Regions from separate parts of the Paenibacillus sp. 2TAF8 genome, predicted to be linked through region 4. Evidence: riboswitches for the same ligand, from Rfam matches in the RefSeq annotation. Region 4 holds a riboswitch; each other region holds the start of a gene.
What was found. Region 4 has a riboswitch for thiamine pyrophosphate ahead of AB4Z30_RS14550 (thiamine phosphate synthase). Riboswitches for the same ligand answer to the same signal wherever they lie in the genome.
Positions count from the first base shown of each region.

Region 1 (3,163 bases), on a different contig from region 4:
AGCTCCTGCTCCGAACCGCTGACGGTATCCGCATTTGCGGCAAAGTTCTTCCACGGCTTCCCGTTTGGAAAAACCGTACACCAGATTGTTTGCACGCTCTCCATCCACAATGTCGGAAAAAGACTTCTCATGGATGTTCCCAAGGTTGATGACACCTTCTCCATCCAGACAGCATGGAACCACGGTTCCATCGACAAGCACAGCTGCCTGACTGCGCAGTGCATGGCAAAACCCTTTGCCATCATCTTCAGGTGCATCCAGACTTGGCCACTGGAATTCATGATCCTGATTCAGATATACGTTGGGTGCAATTTTCACACCGCTACCTGGAAGGACTTTTTCCTCAATCCGGAAGTCGAGATTAAATTCCCGTTCCAGCACCTCAAGCGTCTCCCGATTTCGATTCATCTGAGCATTGGTGAAGTTATCCTGTGTCAGATTCCATAATCGGAACGAGACAATGACATTGTGTTTCACCGCTTCACGCACAAAAGACAAAATGTTACGTAAGTATCCGTCACGATCCGTAGAACCTTCATGACCGTCAAAGCTGTGCAACGAAAAATTCATCTGTCTCAGGGCAGGTTTACCTAATAATTTATGCTGTGTCTTCGGCAGCAGCGTACCGTTGGTCGTAATGTTAACTTTAAATCCCTTGGCATGAGCCATATCCAGCAGCAAGTCAATTTTGGGATGAAGGAGCGGTTCTCCTTTGACGTGCAAGTAGATATGTTTCGTATGTGGTTTGATCTGATCCAATATATTATTAAAGACTTCAGGGTCGATGAATCCTTTGGCTCGCTTCGTTTGCGGGCAAAAACTGCATGCCAGATTACAGATGCTTGTAATTTCAATATATACTTTCTTGAACGTTTTCAACTCAGGGTCCCCATTCTGCCGGGAGGAACAACAGTCCTGCCCTCATTCGTAGTACGGCCATATGAGCCAATCCCCATTATATCGGGTTAACGAGCCTAGGTAAATCGTAATCAGAGGATCCCTACAAAAGTCCAGTATATTTTCACCATAATTTCAAGACACACATCCCCTCCCTATTTACATTAAGCCAAGTTGGATATATGCTGAGGACATAACTGCATATCTTTTACATTTGCACTGGGGGAGCCTTGCGGCTGAGACGAATACGACGATTCGGACCCTTTGAACCTGATCTGGATTATACCAGCGGAGGGAAGTGGAGCGGCTTTTATTGGCAGTGGATGATTTCTATCCTTGATGGGATCAACCTCAATTAAAACGTATAGCTCTGCTCATTTCTCCGGAAATGGGCGGGGCTTTTTTGTTTTTTGGCGATGTGGTAGTTGTGTGCTGGTTGCTTGGTGACCGAGACACTTGCCGTTCAAAATATAAATTTCGAAACAAGGAAAATTCCTCTTCCGAGTATGGATTCAAATGTTCCGAATATACAATCTCTGTCATCCCGTGAGAAGAAAGCAGTTATTTGGAGCATGATGCAAAATGCTCTTCTTGTCGATATCTGGGTGTTATTCACTCTCATCACCATCAAGATCATTCGAAATCAAGGAGGAAATGACGATGTCTTATCTGGAACGTGTACGATCACTCAATCCTTTGGTTCATAATATTACCAATCTTGTGGTTGCCCCTTTTACGGCAAATGGTCTGCTTGCCCTCGGAGCCTCACCGTTTATGGCCTATGCTCACGAAGAAGTCGCTGACGTCGCTCGAATGGCTGGCGCGGTGGTTCTGAACATCGGCACATTGGATAAAAAGGTCGTTCAAGCGATACGTCTAGCCGGACAATCGGCTAATGCACATCATGTGCCTGTTGTACTTGATCCTGTCGGTGCAGGAGCCACAACATATCGCACGGATACAGTACAGATGCTGGTTCGTGAGCTTCGCCTTACGGTATTGCGAGGCAATGTCGCCGAAGTCGCTCATGTCATTGGTGTACCATGGAATATCAAAGGTGTAGATGCCGGGGCTGGCGAGGGAGACCGAATAGGCATTGCCGAGCGGGCAGCGCAACAGCTTGACTGTATTGTTGTCATTACAGGCCAGTACGATATTATTACAGACGGATATCATACTTTCCTCACAAGCAACGGACATGCATTACTCACCCAGGTTACCGGGGCAGGCTGTCTGCTCAGCTCGGTCATTGGTGCTTTTACTGCGATTGCCGAGCCGGGGCGCGACTTGCTGAACAGTGTGGTGGAGGCTGTCTCAACCTATGGTATAGCCGCTGAACAGGCTGCAGCACGAACGGCTCATCAGGGGCCGGGCAGCTTCCAGATTGAATTGTTAAATCAACTGGCGCAGGTCACACCTTCACTGTTCTCGGAGCATGCACAAATCCGTCAGATTCGTGGAGGTGTGTGATGAATATTGCTCAAGCGTTAACGATTGCCGGGTCTGATAACGGCGGCGGTGCAGGAATTCAGGCGGACCTCAAAACCTTTCAGGAACTTGGTGTATACGGCATGACGGTCATTACTGCAATCGCCGCGCAGAACACAACAGGGGTTCAAGGCGTGTTTCCGATTGATTTCGATGGTATTGCCCAGCAACTTGATTCAACGGGAGCCGACTTTCAGCCGCGTGCCATTAAAACAGGTATGTTATATAGTGCCGAGATTATTCGTCTTGTTGCGGCAAAATGTAAGCAGTACGGCTGGTCTAATCTGGTGATTGATCCCGTGATGGTTGCCAAAGGCGGTGCGCCTCTGCTTCAGCAGGAGGCTGTGCAAGCACTCATTCAGGATCTGCTCCCTCATGCCTTGCTTATCACACCTAACATCCCGGAAGCCGAACTGCTAATCGGGAAATCAATCCGGAACCTGAGCGAGCGTGAGGAAGCCGCCAAGCAATTGGTGCAGATGGGTTCAACGTATGCCTTGATCAAGGGAGGACATGATACGGGAAGCGGTATGGTTGTCGATGTCCTGTATGACGGGCATTCCTTTCAATATTTGAAGAATCTTCGAGTAATGACACGTCATACCCACGGAACCGGCTGCACGTTCTCTGCTGCCATTACGGCGGAATTGGCGAAAGGTTCCCCTATTCTGGCTGCCGTTACGACCGCGCGAGCATTCATTCAGGCAGCCATAGAAGATGAGCTGGGAATCGGGGCCGGGCACGGGCCAACGAATCACTTTGCGTACCAGCGCAGACA
Region 1 is NZ_JBFRFN010000029.1:4,069-7,231, reverse strand. Features, by position in the region: gene AB4Z30_RS26600 (radical SAM/SPASM domain-containing protein) at 1-879, opposite strand, end outside; TPP riboswitch at 1,109-1,211, shown strand; gene thiM (hydroxyethylthiazole kinase) at 1,558-2,367, shown strand; gene thiD (bifunctional hydroxymethylpyrimidine kinase/phosphomethylpyrimidine kinase) at 2,367-3,163, shown strand, end outside.
Region 1: linked by a shared signal. The riboswitch ahead of thiM (hydroxyethylthiazole kinase) and the one ahead of AB4Z30_RS14550 (thiamine phosphate synthase) in region 4 are both predicted to bind thiamine pyrophosphate.

Region 2 (3,163 bases), on a different contig from region 4:
ATCGTGGTAAGACAGTGCCCGTTCCGGGTCAAGAGACAGATTAAACTGATCCCGCCAGCGAAACTCGAAACGTGCCTTCGACAGCGCATCATCCCGGCGCTGGGCGCGTGGGTGGCCTTTGGCCAAATCAGCGGCATGAGCGGCTATTTTATAAGCGATAACCCCTTCACGTACATCATCCTTGTTCGGAAGCCCCAGATGCTCCTTCGGCGTGACATAACAGAGCATGGACGTACCAAACCAACCGATCATCGCTGCCCCAATCGCAGACGTAATATGATCATATCCCGGTGCAATGTCCGTGGTCAGCGGTCCGAGAGTATAGAACGGCGCTTCCTGGCAGATTTCCATCTGCAAATCCACATTTTCTTTGATCTTGTGCATCGGCACATGTCCCGGCCCTTCAATCATGACCTGCACATCATGCTTCCACGCAATCTGCGTTAATTCCCCGAGCGTTGCCAGCTCCGCCATCTGTGCCTCGTCATTGGCATCATAGATGCTGCCTGGACGCAGTCCATCTCCGAGGGAGAACGCTACGTCATACCTTTTCATAATCTCACAGATTTCTTCAAAGTGGGTGTACAAGAAGTTCTCCTGATGATGTGCCAGACACCACGCTGCCATAATTGACCCGCCTCTAGACACAATGCCCGTCATCCGTTTCGCTGTCATCGGAATATAGCGGAGCAACACACCTGCATGAATTGTAAAATAGTCCACACCTTGCTCTGCTTGTTCAATCAGCGTATCTCGGTACAACTCCCAGGTGAGCGCCTCCGCCTCGCCATTCACCTTCTCCAGCGCCTGATAGAGCGGTACTGTACCAATCGGCACCGGGGAGTTACGGATGATCCATTCCCGTGTCGAATGAATGTTTTTGCCTGTCGAGAGATCCATCACCGTATCCGATCCCCAGCGCACAGCCCAGGTCATCTTCTCGACCTCCTCCTCGATGGAGGAAGATACAGCGGAATTACCAATATTAGCGTTGATCTTCACATGAAAATGACGACCGATCAGCATCGGCTCACTCTCCGGGTGATTGATGTTGGAGGGAAGAATTGCCCGCCCACTTGCCAGTTCTTGCCGCACGAATTCAGGCTCTACACCTTCACGTATAGCAGCGTACTCCATCTCTGGCGTAATCACGCCTTGCCGCGCATAATGCATCTGTGTGACACAATTCCCGGCCTTAGCACGTAGCGGTTGCCCGCGGAATCCCGGGTACTCTTCTGCCCCGGCTCTTCGGCCTCCGGACTTCAATCCGTTATCCTCCGGCTTAACCGCTCGCCCCTCATATTCTTCGACGTCACCGCGCTCCATAATCCAGTGATTTCGGAGCGCAGGTAACCCCTTCCGAATATCCATCTGGAATTCGGGATCGGTCATCGGGCCGCTCGTATCGTAGACACGCAGCGGCTCATTATGCTCCACCCCTTGGGGAGTATTCGTGTCATGAAGGGCAATTTCACGCTCCGGTACAGCGATGTCCGGTCGTGAGCCCTGAATGTAGACTTTGCGGCTGCCCGGGAAGGGTTGAACCCCTCCAGCCACTCCGGTTTCCTTTTCCATCGGATGACCATCGTGTCCCATTTCCTCTATCCCCATCTGCTGCCCCGTTTGGTTATGTGTACTCATGTCTCCTGTTTCCTCCTCTGTGATCTTCTTTTGCGCTATGTCTCCACAATTGCGTCAGTTGCAACTACCACACCTGCCCGGGAATCCCAAGAGCACAGAAGCACAGCAGGAATGATCCTGCCCAAGCAGCCAAATAAGATCCAAGAGACAGATTTTTATGTACAGTCAGCACGAACATGAAACTGAGACACTTCACCTTGACATTCAAGCATTGATGTTGGCATTTGTTATGCTCTCCGATCATCCCGTCCGCACTAATCTGCGAATCTCATGCTTTCTTCAAGGGACTTAACGATCGTGAAGCACAACGAATGAGTCTCTGCTTACCGCTGTATATAAAAAAGCCGGTTCCGAAGGAACCGACTGATGTCCATCACCACACTCGCAACAAGATCTATCTGCCGCAAAACAGCATCTATCCCAAGTTAACGCCCGTAGTGTTTGTGGTCATATGGCCGATTACTTCCCTACGCTGGTATGATCCAGATCAGGTGCAAAGGGTCCGGAATCTCATGCGATCCCGTCTCAGTCCGGACAATTCGGACTCCCCCAGTAACGTAAACGTATTGCGGCAATCAAGCCGCTGTTCAACTTAAAATATAACATTCAACCGACCCCGCCGGGTCGTCCATTACAGACTAGCGTAATCTGGACATAAATACAACCTTAATATTCCAGAGATAAAATCCCTTTCGAGCAAAACTTCAAACAAGAGCCCGCCTACGACAACATAAGTCCCATTTGCAGAGCAGCTTCTTTCAACACAGGTGCGTACTCATGTAATGTCTCTTGCGAGAGCCTGCTAACAGGTCCAGACACGGAAAGTGCTGCTGCAATGCTACCTCTGCGATCCATAATTGGCACGGAGACGGCAGCAGCTCCCGGCTCACGTTCCTCATAACTGGTAGCATAGCCGTTCACACGAATGTCTTCCATCTGTGCCAGATACACGTCCGGGTCGATAAATACAGGCCATTCCGGGCCGTTCATCAGTTCCTCGCGATCCTCATCAGCGGCAAATGCCATTAACACTTTGCTGGAAGCGCCTACGGAAAGCGGCAGTCTGACACCTACTGGCGCGACCCGCCGAATGGCCTGATCGCTCTGTACTGCTTGAATACGTATCCGTTCACTGCCATCACGAAGGTAGAGACTTACAGTCTCACCCAACCGATCCCGTAGCCGTTCCATTGCAGGCAACAGTAAAATCGCAGGATCATCACTACGTGACATATGTGCGGACAGTTCCCAGATGCGGATGCCTAGTCGGTATTTTTCAGTCGCTGCATCTCGTATCACGAACCCCCGATCCTCCAGCGTAGCCATCAACCGATGCACCGTACTCTTGTGTAAACCGATCTGGCTGGCAATTTCGGTGAGTCCAAGATCACTGCGTGTGGTAAAACATAATAATATATCCAGCGCCCGTTCTACAGCCCGAACGGTTAGCTTGCGGTCTTCCATGGCATGATGCCCTCCTCATGTTTCATCACATGAAACTTGGTTACATAAATTATATGAG
Region 2 is NZ_JBFRFN010000022.1:26,485-29,647, reverse strand. Features, by position in the region: gene thiC (phosphomethylpyrimidine synthase ThiC) at 1-1,596, opposite strand, end outside; TPP riboswitch at 2,089-2,202, opposite strand; gene AB4Z30_RS24350 (IclR family transcriptional regulator) at 2,362-3,105, opposite strand.
Region 2: linked by a shared signal. The riboswitch ahead of thiC (phosphomethylpyrimidine synthase ThiC) and the one ahead of AB4Z30_RS14550 (thiamine phosphate synthase) in region 4 are both predicted to bind thiamine pyrophosphate.

Region 3 (3,163 bases), on a different contig from region 4:
CTGTCCTCTCCGTTAATGTGTAAACGAGTAGTTCAACTGATGTAGAAAGGGGAAACTCGGTGAATTTTATAAGCGATCGCTTCGCTTCTTCAAGTTGTCCGTGTCCTCTTCATTCAAACGTGAAAATATCAAATTTCATTTTACATTAATGATGATAATGCTACGTATTACTGTGGTAAAAATTCGTTCGTGTAGACTTTCGTTACATCGATCTCTTTATCCAGCAATTTCTTGCTGAACATCCAGTCGGTGTAGTTCTTCCACACCTCTTCCTTTTGTTCGCCCCAGCGTGGTGCATCATCTTGGTATTTCGGGCTGAGCCATTTTTGGCTTGCCAGTACTAATTCCTTGTCCAGATCAGGCACGGCTTTGATCAGAATGTTCGCTGCTTCTTCAGGGTGGTCAATGGCATATTGATACCCTTCAGAAGTGGCCTTTAGGAAAGCTTTCACCAGTTCAGGGTCTTTCTGAATCGTCTGTTCGTTGGTTACGAGGACAGGGGTGTAGTAGTCCAGCGCTTTGGCATAATCTTTCACATACAACATGTCAATCGGTTCTCCGCGTAATTCCGCCTCAATTCCCGTCCAGGCATAGAAAATCCACGCAAAGTCGATGTCCCGTTTCACAGCTGTGAAGAAGTCTGCATCGCCCATGTTAATGTTTTTGACTTTGGATACGTCAGCACCTTCGCCCTCCATAATGGATTGCATCACCGCTTCTTCTACTGGGGAACCCCAACCGCCATACGTCTTACCTTCAAAATCTTTAGGCGATTTGATCTTGCGATCCATCGGCGCTGCAAAACCGGACGTATTATGCTGAATAACTGCGGCAATCGACACAAGCGGAACGTCCTGCGTACGCGCCTGAGTGACACTTTCCTGATAACTGACGCCAAACGGTACCTCACCTGAGGCAACCATCGTATCTGCTCCACCAGCACCTGGCTGTACAATCTCGACGTTGAGACCTGCTGCTTTATAAAAACCCTGATCCACTGCGGCATACAGACCAGTATGATTCGTATTTGGAGTCCAGTCGAGCACAACCTTCACATCTTTCGGTGCAGCACCGCTGTTCTCATTCGTTTTCTCCGAACTGGTCGTACCGTTCTGTTCAGCCGGAGCGGCTTCTTTGCCACCACATGCAGCCACGGTAACCAACAGTACACACATGAGTAACATTCCCATCGTTTTGCGCCATTTCATTGTGATTCTCTCCTTCGGTATGTCCGGCCGGATGGCACGGGGTACTCCTTGGCTTCATATCCAATCCCTTTGCATAAATCGACGAATTTATACTTGCGGGTTATCCGAATAACGTCATTTTTCTGTTTCTGCATGTCAAAAGAAAACAAAAAAAGCGCCCCGTAATCCGGGACGCGTGCAGGCGTGAGAGAGTGGCGTTCAGCCTATGGCTGTGCCGTTGCAATATACTCCGATTCCTACGCTGGCATGATCCAGATCAGGTCTAAGGGTTAGTATCTTGGTGGGATACACTCTCAGCCGGCCAATTCCGACTCCCCTGGGAAACTATGAAGTTACGGGCATTACTAGGTGTAATTATAGGCCAGTGACAGGATTGTGTCTAGGGCGTATCTTGAAACCTGCTGAAGTGTATCTTTTTTCGCCCCTTGCTACGTCGCTTCCCCTTGATGTGCCCCGGCACGTCTGCGGTAAACTTCCTTGCTTGGAACGGAAATCCGGCAAAGTCTGCTTTCTTCAGCGTTTTCAGACACACCCTACATAAGTTGGACTAAAAATATTTTTCACAGAATGTTCACTTATGTGAAGGGATTCCAATTGTCTATAATGATCCAAGTTACAGAAAGGATGAGTATATTGCCAGTAAGCAAGAAAGAACAAGTGATTTTTGGACTTATGATGTGTACAGGAATGGTCGTAGTAATGATGACCTTCAATCTTTGGCATACGGGGATGTTAAGTCAGATGTCCGTGATGCAGATGCTGTTTCAATTTTTGATCTGTTTTGTCCTGGCATTTTTGGTGGAGTCGTTCATCGTAGGACCCGTAGCGAGACGAATTGCGTTTTCCATCCCATTTGCAAAAACCAGTAAAATCAAAGGTGTAGTTACCATGTCAATTTTTATGGTCATTGGTATGGTTTTGGTCATGTCTCTATATGGTATCATTACTGCCTATGCAGTAGATCGGTTAGATGGAGTATCCGTGTTCAGTGCGTATCTTCACACGATTGCTCGTAACTTTAGTCTGGCTTTGCCGTATCAGTTAATCGTACTCGGGCCGCTAGTGCGTTATGTGTTTGGCAAGTTGTTTAAAGGACAAGCGGCGGTGGTGTCCGTTTAACGAATCGTTTAAATAACCTAACTGAAGGAACAGTTAGATTTGTTTTTAAGTAAAATAAATTGTTTTTTTAAATTTGCTTCTCTTCATAGTTATATCCGGGCAATAAGGGAGTTCGACTAAACGTATCAGATTCTTATTTACTACGAAAACCCATGCATAGACGTTCAGGCGATAGTTTGATTGCACTAATATTGTTAAAGGGATCTTATAAGAAAACTCCCCATACATTCCAGGTTTCTATTTACTGTACATCTGGAATGTGGGGAGTGTGTTATAAGTTAAAAGACTCTAATTCTGAAAAATCAGAAATTATTTTAATGTAAACTTTATTTTTATAATCTTTTTAGCTGGTTCTAAAGTAAGCTATACCATAAAAAATACCAACAATGACGACTGCTAAAACCAAAGTCGTTATTATACCACTCTTTAAAGAACTTCCCTGAGCTTGACGAGCCATTTCTTCTGCTCTTCGTTTGGTAGCTTCATCCTCGGAACCATTTAGATTATTTGGTTTCATATTCATAAAGTCACAGCTCCCTTCAGTAGATATAATTTAGCATATTTACTATGATATATGCAGCTAATGCAAGGTTCCTGTGAATTCCGGAAATTCTCCAAAGACGTAATGATAGCTCATAATGTCTTTTTATCGTTCTTTCAAATCCCCAAGCATTCTTCTTCTGTTGTCCTCATTGTAAGTACTCTATATTTTCGTCTTTTTTTCTTCCAAATACCTCTATATCGTAGGCGTAATAATTAATGATGTTAGTTATAATAAAATAAGAACATACGTTCCGTTAATTTCTGAATCTTGTTAATTTATATTTTTACAAAAA
Region 3 is NZ_JBFRFN010000007.1:137,439-140,601, forward strand. Features, by position in the region: gene AB4Z30_RS12905 (ABC transporter substrate-binding protein) at 168-1,208, opposite strand; TPP riboswitch at 1,424-1,536, opposite strand; gene AB4Z30_RS12910 (hypothetical protein) at 1,842-2,327, shown strand; gene AB4Z30_RS12915 (hypothetical protein) at 2,671-2,850, opposite strand.
Region 3: linked by a shared signal. The riboswitch ahead of AB4Z30_RS12905 (ABC transporter substrate-binding protein) and the one ahead of AB4Z30_RS14550 (thiamine phosphate synthase) in region 4 are both predicted to bind thiamine pyrophosphate.

Region 4 (3,163 bases):
TGCTGGAACTGGAAAAGGAAATGATGGCGATCACGGATCAGATGGCTGATGCCGATCCAGAGAAGCTGGAACAGTTGCTTGAAGATATGGGCGAGATTCAGGAACAGCTGGAACAGGGCGATTTTTATCTGATCGATGTGAAAGTGGAAGAAATGGCAAATGGTCTGGGATTAAATGCCATCGGCCTTGATCGGGATGTTGCAGCTCTTAGTGGTGGACAACGCACGAAGGTACTTCTCGCGAAGTTATTATTGGAAAAACCTACTGCCCTTTTATTGGATGAGCCGACCAACTATCTGGATGTAGAGCATATTGAGTGGCTAACACGCTATTTGAAAGACTATCCTTATGCTTTTCTGCTGATCTCTCATGATACGGAGTTCATGAATGAAGTTGTTAATGTTATCTATCATTTGGAGTTTGCCAAATTGACTCGGTACGCTGCAAACTATGATAAATTCCTGGAGATGGCAGATATGCAGAAAGCACAGCATATTGATGCCTACGAGAAACAACAGGAATACATCAAAAAGCAGGAAGATTTCATTCAACGCAACAAAGCTCGAGCTTCGACCTCTGGTAGAGCGAAAAGCCGGGAAAAACAACTCGGAAAGGTCGAGCGAATTGATCGACCGGACGAAGCCGCAAAACCAACATTCAAGTTCAAGGATGCGCGCGCGAGTAGTAAAACTGTTTTTGAAGGTATCGACTTTGAAATTGGTTATACGTATCCGCTATTACCCAAGATGACGATGACGATTGAACGTGGAGAAAAGATTGCGATTGTGGGATGTAACGGGGTAGGTAAATCAACACTTCTCAAAACAATTTTGGGTAAAATTGCGCCGATCAGCGGTAAAACATTCCTTGGAGATTACTTGGAGACAGCTTACTTCGAGCAGGAAGTGAGAGCGGGAAATATTACACCGATCGATGATGTATGGAACGAGTTTTCACATTTGACACAGAATGAAGTGCGAGGTCATCTTGCACGCTGTGGGCTTAAAAATGAGCATATCACTCGTCCTCTTAACATGCTGAGTGGAGGAGAGCAGGCTAAAGTGCGATTATGTAAGTTGCTGATGCGTGAAAGCAACTGGGTTCTGTTTGACGAACCGACGAACCATCTGGATGTAACAGCAAAGGCTGAACTGCAGCGTGCGTTGCAGGAATACAAGGGAACCGTTTTACTTGTATCTCACGAACCGGATTTTTATGAAGGCTGGGTCACCAAAACGTGGAATGTAGAAGAGTGGTCTGAAAAAGCACAATGACAAAAAAAACCGGTTGTGGTAATATAGGCTACAACTTCATATGAACACTAGGGGGGCCGCACGATGCGGCTGAGATGGAAGAATGCGATTCCGGACCCTTCGCACCTGATCTGGATCATACCAGCGTAGGGAAGTGGCGCGTTTCAGCGAAAAAGGTAGTAAATGATTCTTCAATGTAAAGATGGGATCTTTACTACATCGTGATGCAGGCATCTCAATACATGAGCAGACAGTTATAGGGTTACCGATTAAACTGTTTACCAGGTATTCGTCGAATGTTTGTTATTGAACTGAACCTTTTTTAATACGCAGCCACTCCCTACGGGAGTGGCTTTTTTTGATTTTATTTTCGTTACGCCGCTCCCAAGTCTGAAAGGAGGGAAAACGAGATTGCATCCTACGGTGACTGAGCATGAAGAGAACGAATTAAATGAATGCTCAAAAAGCCATCCCTGTTTTGAGTTACATGTGATATCTACGAATCAGAGGGAACAGGTAGCTATGTTAAAGGCAGCCAAAGAGATATGGCCTTATGTGCAATACATTCACATCCGCGAAAGGCAGCTTTCGCAGCAGGAATGCTTCAACTGGGCGAAGTTGATGGTAGAGTCGGGTGTTCCAGCCTCCCGCATTGTGATCAACGGTGCGAATCTGTTTTCGTCAGGCGATTTTTATCGCGGGGCACATTGGAGCCAAGATATGCTGCAAAAAGCGAAAGTAACGGTAACGCAGAAAAACAAGCATAACCCGCGGCTTCGGTTAGGAATATCCGTGCATTCCTTACACGAAGCAAAAATTGCAGAAGAGTATGGCGCAGATTATCTTTTTTTCGGGCATGTATACCCAAGTGCAAGCAAACCGGATATAACACCAAGGGGATTAGAAGCATTAACCGAAGTATGCTCGGGTGTGAAAGTACCTGTTATAGCAATCGGTGGGATTCAGACGAATAACATTCAGGCCGTCATATCTGCGGGAGCCAGGGGTGCCGCTGTGATCTCAGGTGTATTACAACAAAAAAATCCTGCCCATGCTGCTGCTCTTTTAAAACAGGCTATGGAAGCGGTAAAGTGAATGCTTCTCAATCAAAATAATGTGAATGATCTCAAGTAAGCGGTATCTGAATGTTGCTTAATATGCAATGAAGGAGATGAAAAAATGAATCAGAGCGGAATGAGTCAACATGAGGGAACTGTCGCCCCATCGAATGATGAACATAAGTTTGCAACAATGTCCATATCCTCCACTTCAACAGAATCACAGGGAGCTTGGCATTCAGAAACGATCATTGTGGGCGGAGGGGTTATAGGCTGTGCGATTGCTTTTGAGCTGGCATCGAGAGGCCAGGAAGTACTTCTTGTTGAGCAATCCCAGATTGCCAGCGGGGCCTCCAGCGCAGCTGCCGGCATGCTTGCAGCAGATAGTGAAGCTTTTGCACATCCACTCATGGTAAAAGCCGCGTATGATAGCAGAGAATTGTTGCATAAGCACAAAGAGCAAATATCTGCTCTGACAGGTATAGACTTTGGATTGAGACGCAGTGGCTTTATCACACCGTTTCGATCATACAGTGATTTAAATCAATACAAGAACAAATGGAAAGGTTCTTCGGGCGCAGAGCAGTTTTGGTGGGACCGTCCCACGGTGCAACGAGAAGCGGAATGGCTAAACAGGGAAACATATGGCGCTTATTACAGACCACTGGAGAGTGAAGCGCTGCCTGTGTCGTTGACTAGAGCTTATGCGAGGTCTGCTCAGATGATGGGTGCACGGATATGGGAAGGAGTGCAGGATGTGCGTCTGGTCGTGAACAACGATGGAGTCCGAGGGGTTGCCACTGCCAAGGGTGAAATATCTTGCAAACATGTTATCGTGGCTGCTGGTTTGCA
Region 4 is NZ_JBFRFN010000008.1:219,241-222,403, reverse strand. Features, by position in the region: gene AB4Z30_RS14555 (ABC-F family ATP-binding cassette domain-containing protein) at 1-1,274, shown strand, start outside; TPP riboswitch at 1,314-1,423, shown strand; gene AB4Z30_RS14550 (thiamine phosphate synthase) at 1,665-2,348, shown strand; gene thiO (glycine oxidase ThiO) at 2,433-3,163, shown strand, end outside.